Linked DNA regions of Herpetosiphon gulosus. The main gene of each other region encodes a partner of the protein of the gene in region 2 in a complex. Links are inferred from orthologs where the notes say so. Each region holds a gene or a part of one and is shown on either strand. Other genes may lie near its edges. The genes, in order: smc and ABEB26_RS01685.

Region 1 (12,042 bases), on a different replicon or contig from region 2:
ATCGATTGAACAACCCGTTGTTTTTGCGAACTTTCCCGTAGCGACCGTCGGTTGGCGATTAATGCAGCTTGCGCTTGCAGAATCGTGCCTCCTTGAATCATTTTGAGATGATTATCGCGTAGGGTTGTCCCAGTGGCTGTCAAATCGGCGATGATATCGGCATATCCCAACGAAGGCGCGGCCTCGGTTGCCCCTTGCGAGTCGATCAGCGCAAAAACATTGATGCCTTGCTGATGACACCATTGGCGCACCAAATTGGGAAACTTGGTGGCGATCCGCAATTGGCGGCCAGCACGGGCATACTCCGCCGCCAAATCGGCCACATCACGCCACGAGGTTACGTCAATCCAATGATCAGGCACAGCCAGCACTAAATCGCAGTAGCCAAAGCCCAAATCTTTATAGACCACCACTAAATCATCGCTCTCGCCGCCCAGTTCCTCGACCAAATCATAGCCACTTACGCCCAAATCAATCGAGCCATCGGCGACTTTTTCGACAATATCGGGAGCACGATGCAACAAGACTTCAACTTCGGGCAGCGCTTTAATCGAAGCCGTGTAGCGACGCGGATTAGGCCGTGAGACTTTCAGGCCACAGCTTTCAAAAAAGCGAAACGTATCATCAGCAAGAGCGCCTTTGGAAGGCACAGCAAAACGTAGCATTAGCGCGTTATCTCCACAGTCCATTCAGCAGTTACGTCGGGCAGATTCAAACGACGCACCTGCATTTCGATCTTCCAGCGCCCAACCAAGCTTAGCGCTCCTGAGGTCGCGGTAAAACGTCCATCAGCAGCAGGTTCGAGCATTGCCACTTGTTGGCCAGCTTCGAGATCAAGCGATTCAAAGCGTAAGCGTACTCGATCTGGGCGAATTACGCCATTCGCATCGCGGACGGTTGCACTAAATTGACGCTCACCAGGCCGATTATCATCAGTATCGAGGGTCATAGTTAAATCTTCACGCTGGGCTGTTAGATAAAGCGGCTGAGCGATACGCGGGGTTGGTGTTGGCAAGGTTGGTCGGGCAGTGCCACCAGCGCTGGGAGCGGCTTTGACTGGATGCGGCGTTTGGGTCAAGGCACTAGCAACCAGAATCACCCCGATCGCCAAAGCACTTTCCAAGCCCAAAGTCAGGCCAATTTTGACGACGGTTGTTTGATCTTTGGCGGCTTGCAGGCGTGGATTAAGCTTACGCCAATGCCAAAAGCCCAGCAGTAACGCCGCCAACATCACCGCCAACTTGATCAACAAGGTCTGGCCGTAGCGCGATTCCCACAAGCCTGCCAAGGTTGGCAATTGGTCAAAGGTACGCATCGTGCCAGTCAAGACAACCATCGCAATGCTAAACAAGGCCAACGGGCTAAATCGGGCAATCAGCCATGCCAAGGCACTGTTGCGTAAGGCAGCTTCTGTTTTGCGCAACACCCAAGCACTCAAAGCCATGCCAATCAAGCCACCAAACCAAACCGCCGCCGTCAGCATATGCAGCCAATCTGAGGCTACAGGCGTGATTGGATCGTCGATGTTGGCCGCTGCATGGCCGCTCATACTGAAGGTCAAGAGGCTTAAACTTGCCAAAGCCAAAGCGGCATAGCCCATTGGTTTTTGGTAAGCAGCCAAGAACGTCAGCGGAATTAACAGCGTAATCGCAACCAAGCGAATCAAAGCCAACACGCCCCAACGGCTAATCGCCATCGAGGAAAGCACATCGGCATATTGAATTGATGCCAAACTACCATCGCCAAAATCGCTGGCGCGTACCACAAATTCCCAAACCGAGCCAATCAACAACAAAACTAAACTCAATTGAGTCAGCCAAATCGTTGGCCGAACCAGCAAAGGCAAGCGCGATTCAGGATTATGTTGAATTGCAGGCAAGAGCAAAATCAACAACCACGCTAAACCGCCAATTGCCCCTAAGCCGCCAGTTAAGGCGATTGAACGCCCGCTGACCACGCCCCAATTTAAGCTAGCATCGGCAGTTGCGCTAACTTCGACCGAGGGCGCAGTCGGAGCAACTCCAGTGCCAATGCTAAACAACAACGAGCCAGCCGAACGATGACCATCAGCGGTCGAAAGCACTTTGTAAATTAAAGTATATTCACCAGGCCGCAGCTCAGCAGGCAAGGCCACCTGCATACTATCGGCAGCGGGAAACTGGGTTTGCGGCAGGCCAATTGGCTGCGATTGCTCATTGTAAAGCGTTAGTGAGCTATAACTACGATCAAGCGGCTCACTAAATCGCAATACAACCTCGGCAGGTGCAACATCAAGCACTGCCCCATCAACAATGCTGCTCTCGATAACCAAGGCATGGGCTGCCGCCACACTTGGCCATAAACACAGCACAAATAGAGCTACAACTAAAATCCGCTTCATAGCTAGTGTTCCTTAAGTATAGTAGGGTCGGGGCTAGGTTTTAAAGATCCCTCACCCCCGTCCCCTCTCCCACTGCGGCGAGCGAGGGGCGTTCCACCGGTCATGATACGGTGCTTCCCCCTCGCTCGCTGGGCGGGAGAGGGGGCTAGGGGGGGAGGGCATCCAAGCAATTATTAACATCATATACAATGCCAATTATTGGATAGATCTACTAAAAAAAGCGTGCTAGGCCTAAACCTAGCACGCTTAATCACTCAAAATCCTAGTTTAGGCACGAACTGAGCGGCGGCGCAAGGCCACGCCAGCAACCATAAAGATGATGATTGCAGCCACAAGCATGCCAAGATTAAAGCCATTGCTGCCAGTTGCTGGCAAGCCTGGGTTGTGCTGATCGGATTCGGGAGGAGTTACTGGCAGAGCAGCATCGCCCACAGCAAAGCCAATTGAGCCAGTTACTTCGTGACCATCGCTACCAACAACCGACCAGCTAACGGTATAGCTGCCTGTGCCAACTCCCGATTTCAATGAAACCCGCATGGTTTTGCGCTCAAGATCAGCCAAATCGACTCGGCCATCGCCTGTATCAACCACTGTGCCATTGGCATCGGTAACGCTTAATTTCAAGCCTTCGGATTCCAATTCGTCGTTGAAGGTCAGCACAACTTCGCTCGGAGCAGTTGCCAATTTCGAGCCATCGGCGGGCGTTGAACTAACCAATTTGGAGTGAGCCGAGCTAACCCCAGGCTGAGCAAAAATAATCACCAAGGCCAATACTGCAATTAAACGTTTCATTATGTAAATCCCTGATTGCAGCAGATCACAACGATCTGCCAAAGAATGCAAAAACCGATTAAGCGAATGAGATTAAGCATTACAACCAAGGATACGTGGGGGCGGGGCAAGTGGCCGTTCGATCCAAGAACGCCCAAGGTAGCCTAATTCGCGGTAAATCCAACGGGCAATTCGGATTGAGCCAAGCAAAATCACCAAGGCTATCAAAGCCAATGGCACTTCATGGCCTTGCTCCAGCACGCCTGAGGTAAACGGCGCTGGTTGGAAATGTTGAAAATCATCAATCACAACTGGAATTTGAGTTTGGTGATGATGATGCCCGTGATGGGCAATTAATGGATTATCGGCTTGAATCACGGCACAATAGACAATACAAGCCAAGGCAATCCCATGAGTGAGGATCAAGCCACATAGGCTGCCAGCGATCGGCAGCCATGCCTGTTTGTTAGTTAATTTGTGCCAGTGTTGCTTCATGAAATTATTGCATCAAGGTCGGCGTTGGCCCCGGCGAGATCAAACATAATTGGCGTTGCTCGGATAGTTTACCCGGCCCCCACCATGCTTTCACTCGGGCGATGATCGTAATTATTTCTTCTTCGCTGAGCTGCGAGCCAAAGGCCGGCATTGAATTTTTACCATCACGAATCAGCGAAATCAATTCCCAATCGGGGTGTGAATAGGCATGCATACCATCGTTGAGTGCTGGAAACGGCCCCATGCCCTCGCCGCTTTGGCCATGGCAGTTGGCACAATATTGGCCAAATAAGGCCTGACCACTGGCCAATTTTTCGCCAAACGCTGGCTCGATATAGGGTACGGTTGGTTCGCCTAAAGTTAGCGTTGCTTGTTGAGCAGCCTCACCACAAGCAATTAAACTAGGGATTCCAAGTGTCAACAACAGGGCAATCAGCCGCCACCGATTGAGTTTATGTTGCATGGGCATCCGACTCCATCGCCGCCTTACGCAGCATGCGATTGCGCAACGCTGCCAAGGTAATTAAGATTGTTAGCACAATGATAGGTGCCAAGTAGAGAATTACATTTAGCCAGCGCATAATGCCACCAGCAACATTCACAGTTGTGCGAAATTCTTGGGTTTGGCCCGCCTCACTGAAGCTCATCAGAAATTGCCAATCGCCACTGCTCGAAAAATCGAGGTCATGCGAACCATAAATTGCATCTTCTGGGCGACTTTCGGGCGCAGGCAGGTAGCGAAATTCTTGACCATCAGGATCAATCAATACCAATGAAATCGCTTCGACTGGCAACGCGGCATAATCGGTGCTGTTGCGCACCGCAATACTCGCATCGCCACGGCCAACGCTCATGGGCGCAGGAGCCAAGGAGACGACCACAAAATATTGATTACGGGTTTCATTGATGATGTAATTGCCGCCATGAGCCGCTGCTAGATCTGTCCACCACAAACTAGCCAGCACCACCCAACAAACCATGAAACATAGGCGTTTCAGCATAGAGTGTATCACAATCTTTGGCCGGATAGTGTGGTAGTTTCTTAACCAACTGTCTCAACAATTCGCACTGCCCCACCATCATCGACCAACTGATCCAAGCGAATCGACAAAACTTTGGAAGCTCCATCAGGATTCATAGTTACGCCATACAAGGTTGAAGCCGCTTCCACAGTACCACGGTTATGCGTCACCAAGACAAACTGGGTCTGTTGACTCATCTCGATTAATTGTTCACGAAGTCGCACAACATTGGCTTCGTCCAAGGCTGCGTCAACTTCGTCCATCACACAAAACGGCGTAGGATTAACTTTCAACAAGGCCACCAACAGCGCCACGGCGGTCAACGAACGTTCGCCCCCAGAGAGCAACGAGAGCGGTTGGCGGCGTTTGCCTGGTGGTTGGGCAATAATATCAATGCCACTTTCGCTGCTATTAGGGTCGTTCAAAATCAACTGAGCCGTACCACCACCAAACAAACGGGTAAAGGCTAAGCTAAATTCCTCGGCCACGGCGCTAAATGTTTGGGCAAAACGGCTATTCATGGCCGTTTCAAGCTCATTAATCAACTCGCGCAAACCATCAGCCGCTTGGCGAATATCGCTGACTTGGCCCGTTAAGAATTGATTGCGTTCACCAAGTTCAGCATATTCTTGCGGTGCAAGCGGGTTAATCGTGCCCATTCGCCGCAGTTTATTGCGCAACTGATCAATTTGCTCGTTCAAGGCTTGGGCTGATAATTCAGCCTCTTCAGCCTCAGGCGTTTGGCTCAAATCCAATTGCTCAATATCAATGTTCTCTTCGGCGCAACGTTCCCACACATGGTCACGGCGGGTGTTGGCCGTTGCCAATTGGCTTTCAGCCCGGCTAAGGCTAGCTTGCGCTTGAACAAAGGCCTGCGAGGCTGTCCGTTCTTGCTGTTCAGCTTGTTGCAATGTCAAAGTAGCCTGATTCAAGCGTTCGAGCAGCGGGGCTTGCTCAGCATAAGCGGCCTCACGTTGCAGATGAGCTTGCTGACGGCGTTCAGCCACAATCACGCTTTGGGCTTCAGCCAAGGCCAATTGTTCAGCCAACTCGTGCTGACGTTGCTGATCCTCACGGCTACGCCGCGCCAAACCATCAATCACCTGTTGCTGATCGCGTTGGGCACGCTGGGTCGCCTGCAAGGTTGCATCGCTGGAAACAATCGCTGCCCGCGCTGCGGCAACCCGCTCCTCGCTAGCCCGACTAGCTGCCGCTGCGGTTTCGGCTTGCTCACGGGCAACAGCAACCAAATGCTCATGTTCAGCAACATGGGTTTGCGCCTGCTCAATTGCCGCTTGGCTGGCGGCAAGTTGCTCGGCAAGGCTGGCTTGCTCTTGTTGAACATTGTTGCTGCGCAGTTGTTGCCATTGTTGCTCTTGCTCAATTTGTTGTAGGCCACGTTGGCGTTGCGCCAAACTATCGCGAGCTTTTTCCATGGTGGTCCGGTTGCTGCGGCGGGCTTGCTCGGCTTCGCGTAGCATTTTCTCAGCATTGCCAATTGCCGCGATCGCCAGTTTGAGCTGTTGTTCGTGCTCGGCAAGTTGTTGTTGAGCGGCCTCAAGTTGGGCGGGCAATTCGCGCAATTCACGTTCGCGGCGCAACGTACCAGCCTCACGAGTTTTCGCGCCACCAGTCATCGACCCAGATGAGCCAACTTGTTCACCGCCAAGCGTCACAATCGTCCAAGCACCATCGAGTTCAGCTAAAATTCGCCGTGCCGTGGCTAAGTCTTCGACCACAATTGTGCGCCCAAGCAGGTGCTGCACTGCCCGTTCATAGGACTCGGCATAGTTCACCAACTCGCTAGCTAAACCTAAAACTCCTTGACCTTGGGGAATGCGGCTCGGGCGGGGCGTGCGCAACGTATCAAGTGGCAAAAAGGTGGCGCGGCCTGCATCAGTGCGTTTGAGTTCAGCAATTGCGGCTTCGGCAGCTTCCCAATTGGGCACGATAATATTTTGCAAGCGTGCGCCCAAAGCCACTTCCAAAGCGGTTTCGAGTTCGGCAGGCACTTCGATCACGCTGGCAACCACGGCAAATTGCTGTTGCTGCTTTTCGGCCCATTGCAAAGCTGCGCGAACGCCAGTAAACATGCCCGATCCGGCAGCGGCAGTGCGGCGCAAGGCATCCAAGCGACTATGCAAGGCATCGGCTTCACGGCGGGCGTAGGCTACAGCTTCTTCCTGCTCGCGGCGCAGATTGCGTGCTTCCAACAAGCTTTTTTGGGCAGCCTCTTCATTGGCTTGGGCTTGGTTAAATTCAATTTCGGCCTGTTGATACAGCTGTTGGGCTTGGTCTAGATTGGTTTGGGCTTGCTGAATGCGCGTTTGGCTAGCGGTAAGTTGCTGTTGATTGGTGGTTAATTCATTGGCTAACACTTGCCAACGCTCTTGCTGCAATTTGGCCCGTTGCTGAGCCTCGTTCAGGGCTTTGGTTGCTTGCAAAGCAACTTCTTGGGCTTGTTTGAGCGCTTGATCAGCTTCGCGGCGGGCGGCAATCGTAGCCTGTTCCCCAGCCTCAATTGTGGTTAAAGCTTGGCGCTGCGCAATCAAGGCCGCTTGAGCTTGGCTAGCCTGTTCAGCTAATTCTACCGCCCGCGCTTGGGCTTGGGTTTGCTCTTGTTCTAAACTTTGTTGACGCTCGTGAGCTTCAGCGCGACGGGTGCTCAGCGCTTGTTGACGCTCGCGCAGCACCGCCCATTCACGCTCCACGGCTTCCCATTCACGTTCAAATTGGGCCAATTGCTGGTGTTGTTGCTCAACCAATTGCTGCTGCTCATCACGCTGCTGGCGTAATTCACCAAGTTGTTGCTCAGCTTGAACCTGGCCAACTTGGGCTTGAGCTAACACTTTTTCGGCCTCAGTAAAGGCAGTTTCAGCTTGGGCAACCAAACTTTGGGAGGCCTGCCACTGGCGGCGATAGGCAATCAGCAAGGCTTGCTGCAAGGCGGTTTCGATTTCATGAACCTGCTCAGCCTCACGCGCTTGGCGGCGCAGCACCTTCAAACGTGGCTCGATCTCAGCCAAGGTATCCAAAATGCGGCCCAAATTGTCTTCGGTTTGCTTGAGTCGCCGTTCGGCCTCAGCGCGTTTGCTGACCGAAAGGCTAATCGCGGCGGCATCTTCAAATAAGCTGCGACGCTCCTCAGGACGTAAGGTCAAGGCAGCATCAACCAAACCTTGGTTGATCAGGGTATAACTCGAAGCCAAGGGCGATGTGGCTTCTTGAATATCGCGCAAACGCACTTTATTTTTATTCAAGAAATATTCATTCTCGCCAGAGCGAAACGAGCGGCGGGTGATTGTGACTTCGTTGAAATCGAGCGGCAAGGTGCGATCAGTATTATCGATTGTCAGAGCAACTTCGGCCATACCTTGGGCGGCACGTTTGCCACCGCCGCTGTAAATCAGATCTTCGGTGCGGCGACAGCGCAAAGCTGAGAAACTTTGTTCGCCCAGCACCCAACGAATCGCATCGGTGACATTTGATTTGCCTGAGCCATTTGGCCCAACAATCGCCGTCACTCCCAGCGGAAACTCAATCACTGTGCGATTAGCAAAGGTTTTAAATCCCTGAATTTCAAGTCGTTTGAGATACATTCAAAGCCCTACTTTATGCTGCGGTGGTGAGCAATTGGTGATGCATGGTCACATAGGTTGGCTCAGGATAGCCTTGATGGCTGTGGTATTCAGTAATGATATAGCCCAATTGTTGATACATGGCGATCAAATTGGGCAAGGCTAGGCGCACGCCGATCTTAATAATCTGGCAACCTTCGGCTTGGGCAATTGCTTCAACCGCAAGAATGAGCTGTTTGGCCAAACCTTGGCCACGATAGGCGGGCAACACCGACAAGCGCCCCAAATAGAGCGTATCACTGCCACGCCGCTCGTAGAGTACACAGGCGATTAATTGATTGTGCGCTTCGACGACCAAGACCCCGCCATCGCCCATGCGAGCACGAAAACTCTCAACTGTTTCCCAGCCAACACTAGAGGGCGGATCGAGGATGGTTTCATATTCAACAAAGGCTTGGCGAATGATCTCCAAAGCTTGGCTATGTTCATCAACAGTTGCTTCACGAATCTGCATCGAACTCCCTCAACACAACGGACTGGTGGTCGTGACTGGCGCATATTATACCTGTATCAGGTAGCTTGGATGCAACGCTAAAACAAAAAACTCAAGGGTTGAGCCTTGAGTTGATTTGGTGGAGGTGAGGGGGATCGAACCCCTTACCTTCGCAATGCCATTGCGACGCTCTACCAAGTGAGCTACACCCCCGTATCGATTTAGTTACACCAAGCAAGTTGGTGGAGGCGAGGGGACTCGAACCCCTTACCTCGACAGTGCGATTGTCGCGCTCTACCAGGTGAGCTACGCCCCCGCTTGTCGGTGTTGTGTGTTTGTTCACAACGCGGACGATTATAGCACAGGCAGCATGGGCTGTCAAATTTGGCGAAAGCAACTGTTGAAACCACCAAGGAGTAATGCTCTTTTTCTTTTTAACCACGAAGAGCACGAAGAGCACGAAGTTGCTTTAGCCACGAATTCCACAAATTTCACGAATGTTGCTTTTATCAAAACCTATTGCCAATTCCCTGAACCCTAGCCCCTGACCGCTCTCAAGTTAGCAATCATGCGATAAAAATGGTGCGTTTCTCATTTAACCTACACTTTATCCTTTGGTTACATACATTCATCCTTCGTGTTCTTCGTGCCCTTCGTGGTTAAAAAAACCCCGCTCCTATCAATTCAATTGTAGGAGCGGGGTTTAATTTGAATAAGTCTATTTATGGCGTAACGCTACAGGCAACACCATTCAAGCTGAAAGCAGTTGGTTTAGTATTCGTGCCACTGAAGCTCGCTTGCATGCCAAAGCTGGCGGTTGCCCCAGTTCCTAGGTAGCCATTCCAGTTGACGTTGGTCACATTAACCGCTTGACCAGCTTGGCTCACGTTGCCATTCCACAAATTGCTAATAAATTGATTACCTGAGTAAGTCCAAGCAAGGTTCCAGCCGTTAATCGCCGCACCGTTGTTTTTGATCACAACATCGGCGGTGAAGCCAGTTGGCCATTGGTTAGAAATTGTATAGGTCACTTGGCAACTTGAGTTGGTTTGGGTTGGAACAATCGGCGTGCTGGTTGGCACTGGGGTTGCCGTTGCTGGCCGTGGCGTGGCGGTTGGCACAATTGGCGTAGCCGTGGCAGTTGGGCCAATCGGGGTGGCCGTGGCCGGAATTGGCGTAGCCGTCGCTGGTCGTGGCGTGGCCGTGGCCGGAATTGGGGTCGCAGTTGCTGGAATTGGTGTAGCCGTCGGTGGGGTTACCGAGCCAGCTTTTTCATCCAAGTAAGCAGCTACCCAAGCCAATGGTGCATTCCAGTTGATTGTAATTTCGTTGGTTGACCACGATTCGATATGATCAACAAAACATTTTTGGGCTTTGCAACCAGGCAAACCAATGCTTTGGGCATAGGGATCTTGCAATGCCGAGTTGGGACCGCCCGAAACTGCGCCAGCTGGTGGGCGGGGAAAGCCGCTATTGGCCTGGAAGGCCCAAAAACGGTGATGGGGATTTTGCAATGGATTTTCGCCATAACCTGTTACATACGATTTATCCATGGCATTACGGCCCAGTAAATAATCCATGCCTTGGCTCATCGCATTGAGATAGCTCACATTGCCAGTAAAATCGTGGGCTAAGCCCAAAATAATCCCATTATTCAAGACAAACGAGTTGGAACCCCACGGGTAGCCAGTGCTGGTTGAATTAAATGGTGTGCCATAACCTTGGCCAGTCGTATTATTGGCAAACACGGTGGCTGCACTAATCACGGCATTGCGCACGCCCGCCAGTTCGCTGCTGTTGAAGCCGCTAGGTACAACAGCCAACGAAATTGTACCAAGTGCCTCGGTCGTGCCCCACGTCATAGCTGGCTCGCGGCTGCTGTAATCGCTCGGTACATCTTGGTAGTAGCTTGAGCTTTGCAAATAGCTCTTGTATTCGGCTTTGCCAGTCGTGATGTAGAGTTCGCTGGCGGCCCAATAAAATTCATCGCCAACCTGCGGATCGCCATACGAACCGCCACCAGTTCCATCACTATCCAAGGCGATTACGTTGGGGTTGGCTCGCGCCGCTGCCCAAGCGGTTTCGGCTGCACTCAACAAACGTGCTGAGTAGCTAGGATCAATGAATCGCCAGATCCGCGAACCTTGAGCAGCAGTTGCCGCCAAGTTCAAGGTTGCAGCGGTGCTTGGTGGTCGCAATACCCGATCTTGCGAATCTTGGTCGGGGCGTAGTGGAATGCCCGTCCAGTTTGCATCGTGCATTTTGTGATGCACCATACCAGCTCGTGGCTGGCCAGCAGGCACTTGCATGCGCAACATAAAATCCAATTCCCAACGCGCTTCGTCGAGCAAATCGGCTACACCATTGCTATTTTCGGGGATACTCATGCGGCCATCGCCAAAATCGGCTGCCGACGAACCTAAATATTGGTTGCGCTCATATTGATTGAGCAGTGTCCAGACCGAAATCCCACCGTTGACTACATACTTGCCATGATCGCCAGCATCGTACCAGCCGCCAACCACATTCAGCGAATAGCTACAGCCAGTGCCAGGCGCACACGGCACGTTGGTATCACCACGGTTGGGAGCGATGCCAACATGGCCAGCAGGGCGGGTCAGATCATTACGCCCAGCATAGGGCATGGTAATCGCAATTCCGCTGCGATTATGGTAGAAATAGGCTAAGGCATCATATTTTAATTGGCGATACACAGTCGCGCTAATATCAAATTGATGGCTCAAATTGCCTGCCGCTGCCAACGTAAAGCTGCTGCCAGTGCCAGTGTAGCCCGAAAAATCGATGATATGAATCGTATCGCCAGAGCTTGCATCGTAGCCAAAAACCGTGGTATTGCCTGAAAGCACCGTCGTGCCTGAGCTATTGCGCAGTTGCCATGCTACAGGCGAGTTACTGCCATTGACCAAACTTGCACGTTTAATCGCATTGGGCAAATAACCATGTTGGTTGACCCGAATCAGCGAGGAAGCTGCCACAGCAGCGGCGGGGAGATTAGCTGGAGTCGTATTGCGGGATTCGTGTTGGACAACCCCAAACACTGAGGAGATGTTCCCAAAAGCTACACTTGCCGTCAGCGCAACCGTACTACAGGCTGCGATCAGCGTGCGCGATCGTTTCCGCCGTTGGAAATGAACAGTCATTGGTCGATCCTTTTTGGGCTATTGCAACAGCACAATTACCTGCTGCAACAGTTCACAATAATTAAGGAGAGCAGTATTTGGGATCGGTTTCAATCTAGGATGAAGATTGCTCAGCTAGCAGTCGCAGCAAAACGCTTTTAAT
Region 2 (10,928 bases):
CGGATGCGTTCGTTTCCCCACGAAATTTCTGGCGGTCAGGCCCAACGGGTGATGATCGCCATGGCCTTGGCATGTAACCCCGAATTGTTGATTGCCGATGAGCCAACTACTGCACTTGACGTAACGATTCAAGCCCAAATCTTGGATCTCATGCGCGAGTTGCGCGAAAAGGTTAATACTGCAATTATTTTGATTACCCACGATTTAGGGGTGGTGGCCGAAATGGCCGAAAATGTGATGGTGATGTATGCAGGTAAGGCGGTTGAATATGCGCCTGTCCATGCCTTGTTTGAAGCACCTAAACACCCCTATACCCAAGGCTTGATCGCTTCAACTCCGGTTTTGGGCAATGTGCGCGATGAATTAGAAACAATCCCTGGTCAAGTTCCGAGCTTGTTGAACCCGCCAGCAGGTTGTCGTTTTGCTTCACGCTGTGCCCATCGCATGGATCAATGTACTCAAGAAGAACCCCCGTTGATCAAGCTCGAAGGTGATCGACTGGTACGTTGCTGGTTGTACTAGAAGAGGTTTGACATGACTGTTTCCAACAGTACCAGTGAGAATTTGCTTGAGGTACGTAATCTCAAGAAATATTTTCCAATTAAGGGTGGTTTGTTGCGCCGCACGGTCGCCCAAGTTAAGGCGCTCGATGGCGTAAGTTTCAGCATCAAAAAGGGTGAAACGCTCGGCTTGGTCGGCGAATCAGGCTGTGGCAAAACTACTACTGGCCGCACGGTCTTGCGCTTGATTCCACCCTCGGCTGGCGAAGTGGTGTTTGAGGGCCAAGATGTGCTCAAAGCAAGCTCTGGCCGCATGCGAACGTTGCGCCGCGATATGCAGATTGTGTTTCAAGACCCCTATGCCTCACTCAACCCACGGATTCCAGTGGGCCAAAGTATTGCCGAAGGGTTGAAAATTCATAATATTGGTACGCCCAAAGAGCGGCTTGACCAAGTTGCCCAAGTGTTGGAGCGCGTAGGCCTTAATTCAGGCCACATGCGCCGCTTCCCCCACGAGTTCTCTGGTGGCCAACGCCAACGGATCGGGATTGCCCGCGCTTTGGTGATGCAGCCTAAATTGATCGTTTGTGATGAACCTGTTTCAGCGTTGGACGTGTCGATCCAAGCTCAGGTGCTCAACTTGTTGAACGATTTGCAAAAAGATTTGGGCCTAACGTATTTGTTTATTGCCCACAACTTGAGCGTCGTTGAACACATCAGCGATCGGGTAGGTGTGATGTATTTAGGGCGGATGGTCGAGCTTTCAACCCGCGATCAACTCTTCCGCAAACCAATGCACCCCTATACCAAAGCTTTGATGTCGGCGATTCCCTTGCCCGATCCAACCATCAAGCGCGACCGGATTATCTTGGAAGGCGATGTGCCCAGCCCAGTTAATCCGCCAAGTGGCTGCCGCTTCCACCCACGCTGCTGGCTGGCCCAAGATATTTGTAAACACGATGACCCAGCTTTTGAGGAAAAAGAGCCAGGCCACTTTGTCGCTTGTCACTTTGCTCAAGGTTAAGCACATTGTTGGGCAATAACACCAGAACCGAGGCGGCTTTGCTACCTCGGTTCGTTGTTTAACTAGCTAAAGATCTGATGAGAAACCCCGTGATCCCTGAAATATGGCCTACAAATATTCGACAAAAGTGGCGGGCTGCGCTACACTGCCTGTTGCTTAAAAGTGATCGAACGTTGCGGTTTGAATAAATTAGAGCGTCAACGATCAGCAAGGTGTTGATTGCTTGCTCGATGGTTGACCTTGGATTGATGCTCATGAAATTGCGTTTTAGCCTTGCGCTGTTGCTTTGTTTTAGCTTGATTGGTTGTAGTGTTGAAGGTGGCGCTCCAGTTGGTCAGCCAACTGTCCAAGTGCAAACTCCCTTGCCAACTACCAACCCTGCCACTTCCAATCTTTGGACGTTGGGCTTAACTGAGGAGCCGGTTGATCTGTATCCCTACAGTTATGCCTTTCGTGGCGCAGCCCCATTGATTGAATTGCTTTACCCTGCGCCTTTGACTGTGGTTGCTGAGGCTTATACCACAACTGGCGTTTTGGAGCGTGTGCCATCATTCGAAAATGGTGATGTGCAATATATTACAACCACGGTTAATCTTGATGCGAATGGCGTAATTACCACCACGCAAACTGAAACCATTACCAGCGTGCGCCAGTTGACCGTAACCTATCGCTGGAATAAAAATCTGCAATGGGAAGATGGTCAGCCATTGACTGCTGCCGATTCAGTTTTTGCTTATAATTTGTTGCGTGGCAGCGCCTCAACTGCCCAATTGGCAACTCAAAGCGACTTAACCGCCGATTATGTGGCGCTTGATCAATATACGACCCGCGCTTATTTGCCGCCCGAACGCGACGACCCAAATTATTTGATCACGGTCTGGACTCCGCTGCCAGCACATTTGTTTGAAGGCCAGCCAAGTGCCAAACAGGTTAGTGATCGGTTAGCCCAGTCGCCAGTTGGCTATGGTGCATATACGCTCAAGGCTTGGACGGCAGGCACGCAGTTGGAATTTGTGCGACGTGAAGGCCAATCGGAACAACTGCCCAGCACAATTATTGCCCGTTTATACCCTGATATTGCCATGATGCGCGACGATGTGCTGAGTGGGCGGGTCGATGTGGCTTGGACTGAAGGCTCGTTGGAGCAGTTAGCGCTTGATCTGAAAACTGATGTGCAATCTAAAACCTTGCAATTGCTCCAAGCACCCAACCCAATTTGGGAACATATCGACATGAATTTGGCGGTTGTAGCTTTGCAAGATATTCGGATGCGCCAAGCGATTGCTCATGGCTTCGACCGTGAGGCGATTAGTACAACCCTGTATGGCACGCCCAAGGCGGTTTTGCATAGTTGGTTGGCGGCTGAATCATGGGCCTTTGATCCAACAACGGTGGTCAGTTATAGCTTTGATCCTGAACTTTCACGCCAATTGCTTGATCAAATGAATTATCTTGATACCAATGGCGATGGTTTGCGCGAACGCCCTGATGGCACGCCCTTCCAATTGACATTAACCACTTCGGCCCAAACCCCGATTCGCCAACGCCTGAGCGAGCAATTTGTCAGCGATATGCAGGCAATTGGGATTGATATCAAGGTTGAAGCCTTATCGACTACTGATTTGTATAGCCAACAAGGGCCATTATTTGGGCGACGCTTTGAGCTGGCCTTGTTTGGCTGGCTGCGCAGCGTTGATCCCGATGGCGCGGTGTTGTGGAGTTGTGCTGCGATTCCTAATCAAATTAATGGCTACTCCGGCGACAATTTTACTGGTTGGTGTATGGATACCGCTGATCGGGCGATTCGTACCGCCACCAGTTCGCTTGATCCAGCGGTGCGTAAAGCTGCTTATAGCGAACAACAGCAAATTTTCACCCGCGAATTACCAGTCTTGCCTGTGATTACGCGCCAAACGACGGTGTTGCTTGCGCCGAACGTGCGGGGTGTGCAACCGCAGCCATTGGCTCCAATTACTTGGAACCTGAGTGCTTGGCAACGCTAGCGGTGCAGATTATGCTTAATTGCGCTGATGATTACTGACGATCAATGTGGATCAAACTGACATTATGGGCTTACTACTTGGAATTCTGCTGTTAAACCTAGTGTGGTGTAGCTACCGCCCCCAAGAACGCCAAATTCTCTGGGGGTGGTTTTTGCGTATCTGGCCACGGGTTCGACCAATATTGGGCTGGTTTTTGATTTTTATCGGCATCTTAGGTGTGATTCTGCCAATTCTTCAAGGGATTATTTTCTTGGTGATTGGCTCGGCCTTGATTGGCCCACGCCATCGGCTGATTCGGCGAACGCGGGTAGCGTATAAGCAGTTTTTGCACCGTTTGGCAGGTTCATCCAATCGATTTTTGGCTTGGCTTGGACGCTTTGGTATAAGTTCGTTGCGCACCATGAACCAGCAAATTCGGCGTTTTATTGAATACCGCACGCGCTATCAGCGTAAGCATCGGCCAATTCGTTTGGCAATTGTGCCGCCGCCGGAGGTGGTTGCAATGCTTGATCACTATCGCCTACGCTATGATCCGAGTTATCGCCATGGCTTGCCGCCGCATATTGTGCTTGTGCCAAGCAGCCATCCCAACGATCGTGATGCTTTTGAGCGAGAAGTGGCAATAACCCTAAGCCAATGGTCGGGCTTTGATCTGACACTTGAGCACTTGCAAATCGCGCCAAACCAACATCGTTTGGTGCTGCTGCCCAGCCAAGGCAAAGGCTTGGTTGAACAACTTCAAGCGAGCTTGCCGCAAACACGCCCAATCCAACGTCAGCCTTGGCCAGCCCTAACGATTGGCAAATTGTTGCAATATAGCAGCTTAGAGAGTGCCCAAACCTGGGTTGCTGAAACATGGCAACCACAACGTTGGCATGTGGCTGAATTGGTATTGTTTGAAGAACGTTTTGGCCGGATGTGGCACGAAGTACGGCGTTTTCGTTTGTGCGCTAGCACGAACCATGCGGAGTGTGTTAAGATACATGCACTTAACGATTATGCCTAAAGCAGCGTTGCTTTACACTCACTGCCGAGGAGTTTTACGATGATTGAAACCACAATGGCAACCGCCCAGCGCCAATTTGATATTGCTGCTGAATTACTGGCCTTAGAACCGGAAGTTCGCGATATGCTCCGCGAGCCACGGCGTGAGTTGATTGTGCATTTTCCGGTCAAGCTGGATAATGGGCGGGTGCGCACCTTAACTGGCTATCGTGTCCATCATAATATTACGCGTGGCCCAGCCCTAGGTGGCTTGCGTTTACAATCGTCGGCCACGCTCGATGAAATGCAAGCCTTAGCCATGTGGATGACCTGGAGTTGTGCGATTGTGCAAATTCCGTATGGCGGCGCTAAAGGCGCAATCGTGTGTGATCATCGCGAATTGACCAGCGGCGAACTCGAGCGGATTATTCGGCGCTATGTGACCGAAATTACCCCGCTGATTGGCGCTGAACGCGATGTGATCATGCCTGACCTTAACACCAATGAGCAAACCATGGCTTGGATTATGGATACCTATTCGATGCATCATGGCTATACGATGCCATCGGTGGCAACAGGCAAGCCAGTTCAGGTCGGTGGTTCGCAAGGCCATGGCCAAGGAACTGCCCGTGGTTTGTGCTATACCGTGCGCCAAGCAGCCAGCAAAATTGGCCTTGATTTGGCGGGAGCACGGGTGGTCATGCAAGGCTCTGGCTCGACTGGACGTTTGGTCTTGCAATTCTTAGCTGAAATGGGCTGTCGGGTTATTGCCGCCAGCGATGATAACACTGGCGTTGTGGCTGAAACTGATGCTGGTATCGACGTTAATACTTTGATTGAGCATCGGGTTAATACCGATGGCGTAGCGAATTTGGCTGGCACAAAGCCCATTAGCCATAACGAATTGCTCGAATTGCCATGCGATATTTTGGTGCTCGCAGCAGGCCAAAATGATATTAGCGGGGCTAATGCTGGCCGAATTCAGGCCAAAATTGTGGTCGAATTAGCCAATGGCCCAATTACACCAACGGGCGATTCGATTCTGGCCAACAAGCAAATTATGGTTGTGCCCGATATCTTGGCCAATGCAGGCGGGATTGTGGTTTCGTACTTCGAATGGGTACAGGGCTTGCAAGAGTTTTTCTGGACTGAACGCGAAGTTCATGGCGAATTAGCCACGACTATGGAACGGGCCTTTAACGAGGTCTTTACCGTCGCCCAAGAACGCTTTGTGCCATTACGCACGGCGGCCTATTTGCTAGCAGTTGATCGGGTTGTGCGGGCGATGGCCATGCGTGGGATTTATCCGTAGTTGTTGGGGGCTAGGGTTCAGGGGTCAGTTTGGAACCCTGAAGATTTGTTTTGACCACAGATTGGCATAGCTACCGGTGGTTATCTGCTGATGTCGATTGACTGAATCCTAGCCCCTGAACCCTGACCCCGTTGTTCGCTGTTCTCTATAATGAGCGATATGTGATGAATTCATCCTTCATCGCTCATCGCTCATCCTTACAATTATGCCCTTAGCAACCCATCACCCTTATAATTTGCAATTGCCCGAATTTGCTGGCCCCTTGGATTTATTATTACGCTTGATTGAGCGTGAGGAATTGGCGATCACGGCAATTTCGTTGGCGGCGGTCGCTGATCAATATTTGGCTCATGTACGAGCCATGCCCGACCCCGACCCGCTGACGGTAGCCGATTTTCTGGCCTTGGCAGCGCAATTATTGTTGATTAAATCGCGGGCATTATTGCCTCGTCGTGAGCCACCGCCCGCTCCACCTGAGGAAGATGTGGCTGAGCAACTGGCCCAACGCCTGCGCGAATATCAACAATTTAAACAAGCTGCAACTCAGTTGCGCGAATGGGAAAGCGCTGGCTTGCGGGTGTGGGAGCGGATTGCCCTGCCGCCACAGCCCGATTTACCAGCACCCCAAATCGCAGCCCATACATTAAGTGCTTTAGTTAATGCCTTATCGCGGCGTTTGAGCCTGATCGAGCGTGAAACCCCACCAATTGCTATCCCCAAAGCTAAAGTTATTACAATTGCCGAAATGGCCGAGTTGATTGGCGAACGTTTGCAGCGCCAACGCTATGTGGCCTTCGACGATTTGCTGAGCCTCGCGACCACCCGTAGCGAAGTGATTGTCGCCCTTTGGACGGTTTTAGAGCTGGTCAAGCGCGAAATCATTGCTGTTGAGCAAGATGATTTGTTTGAATTGATCAATCTCTCACGCGGGGAGCGCTTCGGCGAAAGGCTGACTGAACATTAAGCGCATAGAACATAGAGCATAGAACATAAACTAAACCTTGGCTGGGCAGTTTTAACGCAGAGGCGCAGAGCGTTAAGTCTAATGGCTAATGGCTATCGGAACATGAAGTGGTAGCTCAAGGACTTCGATAGCCATTAGCCCAGAGTCTAGAGCCGTATCAACCTTCGTGTGCTTCGTGGATCATTAACCTAGCCCCTTGACTATAAGCCTATTTTCAGTCAATTATCATTGCTTGGGGTTGGTTGCACACGTTAGGTTAACAGCAAACATAATGTATCTGAGGAAGAGATGATGATCAACCAGTGTTGGAAGTCAATCCTATGCGGCTTGCTGTTGAGCCTGTTGAATAGTTGTGGTTCTGCTGGAATTCAATCGATTTCACCGACCATTGAGCATAGCTCAGGGTTTGAGCAACTCATGCCTACCAAGGAAAACCTTGTTGCTTCGATTACTGCTGAAGTAGTCAATGATCGTGCCATAATCCAAACAATGCAAACGCTGCCGACTCTCAATCCAACGCGGTCAGCCAACTCTTATGAAGCACCGCCAACCTCGGTATTACCCACAGGCATTATTGCTGGCGAAGATTGCGAATCAGAAGATGGCGACCCTACATTTATAACGGCTAATTGTTGGCGAACTTACTTACGGGATGGATTAATCTATATCAACATCTCGGCAGGTAGACAATACCCAGATACACCTGGATCAATAGAACTGTATGTATCCCGTAACAACGAATTCTTTTCCCACCATAGGCTCTTCTTCACTGCCCCCCAAATAACCAGTCAATTAAGTCTTACAGCAGTGAATTATCCGCTGGTTGATATTCAATCAGAAAGCGGGTTCCGCTTTCGTTTCAATATTCAAACCCGCCAATGGCTTGATACAGCTGGTGGGCCAATTCCCATAACCCTAACCGCTACCCAGACATTCGAGCCAACAATAGCAATTCCCCCCTTGCAAACTGGTATGGGCGTGCTATCGCTCAGTTTGTTAGATGCTACCACTAACTTGCCGATCGCGGGCTTTGAGCAGATGAATGGGCCAACATCTTTGGAATTAAGTAGATTAGGCGTGGATAATTTTAACCTTCGAGCTAATACTAGTCCTGAAACAGTGGGCAGCGTTCAGTTTTTGCTTGATGGAGAACTCTATCGAATTGACAATACGCCACCTTATACCTTGAATGCTGAAAACGAACATTGGCTTCCTAATGAGCAAAAGCATGAACTACGAGTTACTACTTATAGTGGCCCGAATGCGACTGGTAAACGTGGTGGTTGGCTCGTGTTATGGTTGAGCGCCAGTGGTTTTCCACTAACCGAAGCGTTGCTTGCACCCTCAACCGCTACGATCCCCGCCAAAATCACTCCAGTTGCGGCTACCCCAACTAGCAATTAGAACAAATCAAAAGGCAAAAGTCAGAAGTCAAAAATGGGATCAGGGTATGAGGATCACAGAATAATCAAGCAAATATGTGCAATCTGTGGCTAAGAACTTAACCTTCACGGTTTCAGCCCTTCGTGCCCTTCGTGCTCTTCGTGGATGGAAATTAATCGGCGCTGAGAACCGAAATTCCCAGCGCCCCTATGCTCTATGTTCAATGTTCTATGTTCTTACTCCCCAATCGTGCCGTTGCCTTTGCTCCATTGCATGGTGTAAAGGTTGTAGTAGCGGCCTCGACGAGCTAGCAACTCGGCATGCGTGCCCATTTCGCTAATTTGGCCACGATCAAGCACCACAATTTTATCGGCATTGGTGATTGTGCTGAGGCGGTGGGCAATTACAAAGCTGGTTCGACCCCGCATCAGCGTATCCAAAGCAGCCTGAATTTGGCGCTCGGTCGTGGTATCAACGCTGCTGGTCGCTTCATCCAAAATCAGCAAGCGTGGATCGGCCAGCAAGGCGCGGGCAAAGGAGAGAATTTGGCGCTGGCCAACACTCAAATTTACCCCATTCTCTCCAACATCAGTGTCGTAACCTTCGGGCATGCGCTCGATAAATTCGTGTGCCCCAACCGCTTTGGCTGCGGCAATCACAGCATCATCGCTCGCATCCAAACGACCATAACGAATATTTTCGGTAATGCTGCCGCCAAACAGGAAGGTATCTTGCAACACAATCCCCAATTGTTGACGTAAGCTGGCTTGAGTTACCTCGCGAATATCATGACCATCGACCAAGACCGCGCCATCGGTGACATCGAAGAAGCGCCCAAGCAGCCGAATGATCGTGCTTTTGCCTGCGCCTGTTTCGCCTACCAAGGCAATCGTTTCGCCAGGCTGGGCTTCAAGGGTTACATCGCGTAGCACTGGCTCGCCGTCAGCATAGCCAAACGACACATGATCAAACATCACATGGCCATGCACGGCTGGCAGGGCTTTGGCATTTGGTGCATCGAGCATATCTGGCTCGGTATCGAGTAACGCAAACATGCGCTCCGATGAGGCCATCGTCGATTGAAAGGTGTTGTAACGTTGGGCCAACTCCAAAATTGGGTCGAAGAAACGGCTAACATACAACACAAACGCCACCAAAACCCCCGGCGTAAGATTATCGCCGAGCACCAGCCAACCGCCAACACCCACAACCAAGGCCGTTGCCAACGATCCCATAAAATCGACCGCAGGAAAGAAGGTTGCCGCCAACCGTGCCGCACTAGTGTTAGCGTTGAAATATGAGCGATTCAAATCGTCGAAGTGCTCGCCATTGGCTGCTTCGCGCACAAAACTCTTGGTTACCCGAATGCCTGAGATTGATTCGTTCAAATAGCCGTTGATCAAGGCGATCCGTTCGCGAGTTGAGCGATAGGCGTGGCGCACGCGCACCCGCCAGTAGTTGGTTACAATTACCATAATTGGCAACACAGCAAAGGTGACCAGCGCTAATTTCCAATTCAGCAAGAGCATGGCAATCGTAATGCCCACCAGCGAGAAGGTTGCCCGCGTTAGCCCAGTAATCGACCAGGTAACAAAATCTTGCAACACATCAACATCGGAGATTAGGCGACTCATCAAGCGGCCAACACTGTAGCGATTGTAGAAATTGAGCGATAAACGCTGCAAATGGCGAAACAGTGCCGAACGCACATCAGCAACCACTCCCGTACCCACCACTGCCAGCAAGTGAATCCGTGAGCGGTTGGAGAGCCATTCGCCCAAGGAAACGACCGCAAAAATGATCGTCCAAGTGTAGAGCGAATCGAGCGATTGAGCTTTAATACCCACGTCAATTGCTTGGCCAATTACCCATGGCGAGACGACCGACAGCACCGTGCCAATAATCATCAGCACAATTGCGGCGGTCATGGTGCGTTTGTATGGCCCGATAAAGGCCAATAGTCGCCGCATCAACCGCGGATCATAGGCTTTGCCCAAGCTATTTTCATCGTCCTTGGGCAATAAATCGGCGACCTTTTTTTCTATCTCATCATCGCGCTTACGCGACGGCGCTAAAGCTTTGGTTGTCATAACACCCTCATGAAATCAAAAGGCAGAAGTCAAACGTCAAAAAACACCAACAAAGTCCGATGTTCTATGTTCTATGCTCTTTGTTCTTCAACAAGGCTTTCCTCTTGATCTTTGAGTTGCAGATCGTAGATGGTGCGATACAACCCTGGCTGGGCCAATAGCTCGGTGTGCGTGCCGTGCTGCACGACCTTGCCAGCCTCAAGCACCAGAATTTGGTCGGCATTTTTGAGCGTCAGCAAGCGTTGGGCAATCACAAAGGTTGTGCGACCTTGCATCAGTTGTTCAAGCGCTTGTTGAATTAAGTGCTCAGTTTCCGTGTCCACGCTCGATGTCGAGTCATCCAAAATCAAAATGCGTGGGTTGAGCAACAAGGCGCGGGCAATCGCAATGCGCTGACGCTGACCACCAGAGAGCGTGACTCCACGCTCACCAACTTTGGTTTGATAGCCTTCACTGAAATGTAGAATAAAATCGTGAGCACGCGCTGCTTTGGCCGCTGCCATCACTTCATCATCGCTTGCTTCAGGCCGACCATAGCGAATGTTATCGGCGATGCTTGAACTAAATAAAAATGAATCTTGTAGCACAATTCCAATTTGTTGGCGCAAACTTTGAATTGCCAAATCGCGCACATCGTGGCCATCGACCAACACCCGCCCTTCGATTGG

What was found.
Region 1: the proteins of ABEB26_RS01685 (region 2) and smc are in contact, whole or in part, in a crystal structure (PDB 3ZGX), measured with the Bacillus subtilis proteins. The link is inferred for Herpetosiphon gulosus from one-to-one orthologs.

What each region holds. Positions count from the first base shown.
Region 1 is NZ_BAABRU010000003.1:397,742-409,783, forward strand. What follows is about bases 4,489-8,574. They hold smc (chromosome segregation protein SMC), read right to left. Parts: upstream 8,268-8,574; coding sequence 4,689-8,267; downstream 4,489-4,688. Other genes in these bases: ABEB26_RS05690 (hypothetical protein), read right to left, coding at 4,489-4,647; ABEB26_RS05700 (GNAT family N-acetyltransferase), read right to left, coding at 8,281-8,574. Also shown: hisG (ATP phosphoribosyltransferase), read right to left, coding at 1-665; ABEB26_RS05670 (copper resistance CopC/CopD family protein), read right to left, coding at 665-2,380; ABEB26_RS05675 (copper resistance protein CopC), read right to left, coding at 2,648-3,172; ABEB26_RS05680 (hypothetical protein), read right to left, coding at 3,245-3,646; ABEB26_RS05685 (c-type cytochrome), read right to left, coding at 3,651-4,109; more of ABEB26_RS05690, read right to left, coding at 4,099-4,488; more of ABEB26_RS05700, read right to left, coding at 8,575-8,760; ABEB26_RS05715 (glycoside hydrolase family 9 protein), read right to left, coding at 9,462-11,900. UniProt on the Bacillus subtilis protein: Required for chromosome condensation and partitioning.
Region 2 is NZ_BAABRU010000001.1:377,266-388,193, forward strand. What follows is about bases 4,936-7,907. They hold ABEB26_RS01685 (segregation and condensation protein A), read left to right. Parts: upstream 4,936-6,028; coding sequence 6,029-6,787; downstream 6,788-7,907. Other genes in these bases: ABEB26_RS01680 (Glu/Leu/Phe/Val family dehydrogenase), read left to right, coding at 4,936-5,823; ABEB26_RS01690 (hypothetical protein), read left to right, coding at 7,076-7,907. In the rest of the region: ABEB26_RS01660 (ABC transporter ATP-binding protein), read left to right, coding at 1-522; ABEB26_RS01665 (ABC transporter ATP-binding protein), read left to right, coding at 535-1,524; ABEB26_RS01670 (peptide ABC transporter substrate-binding protein), read left to right, coding at 1,779-3,527; ABEB26_RS01675 (2'-5' RNA ligase family protein), read left to right, coding at 3,574-4,533; more of ABEB26_RS01680, read left to right, coding at 4,573-4,935; more of ABEB26_RS01690, read left to right, coding at 7,908-8,191; ABEB26_RS01695 (ABC transporter ATP-binding protein), read right to left, coding at 8,407-10,260; ABEB26_RS01700 (ABC transporter ATP-binding protein), read right to left, coding at 10,332-10,928. UniProt on the Bacillus subtilis protein: Participates in chromosomal partition during cell division. May act via the formation of a condensin-like complex containing Smc and ScpB that pull DNA away from mid-cell into both cell halves.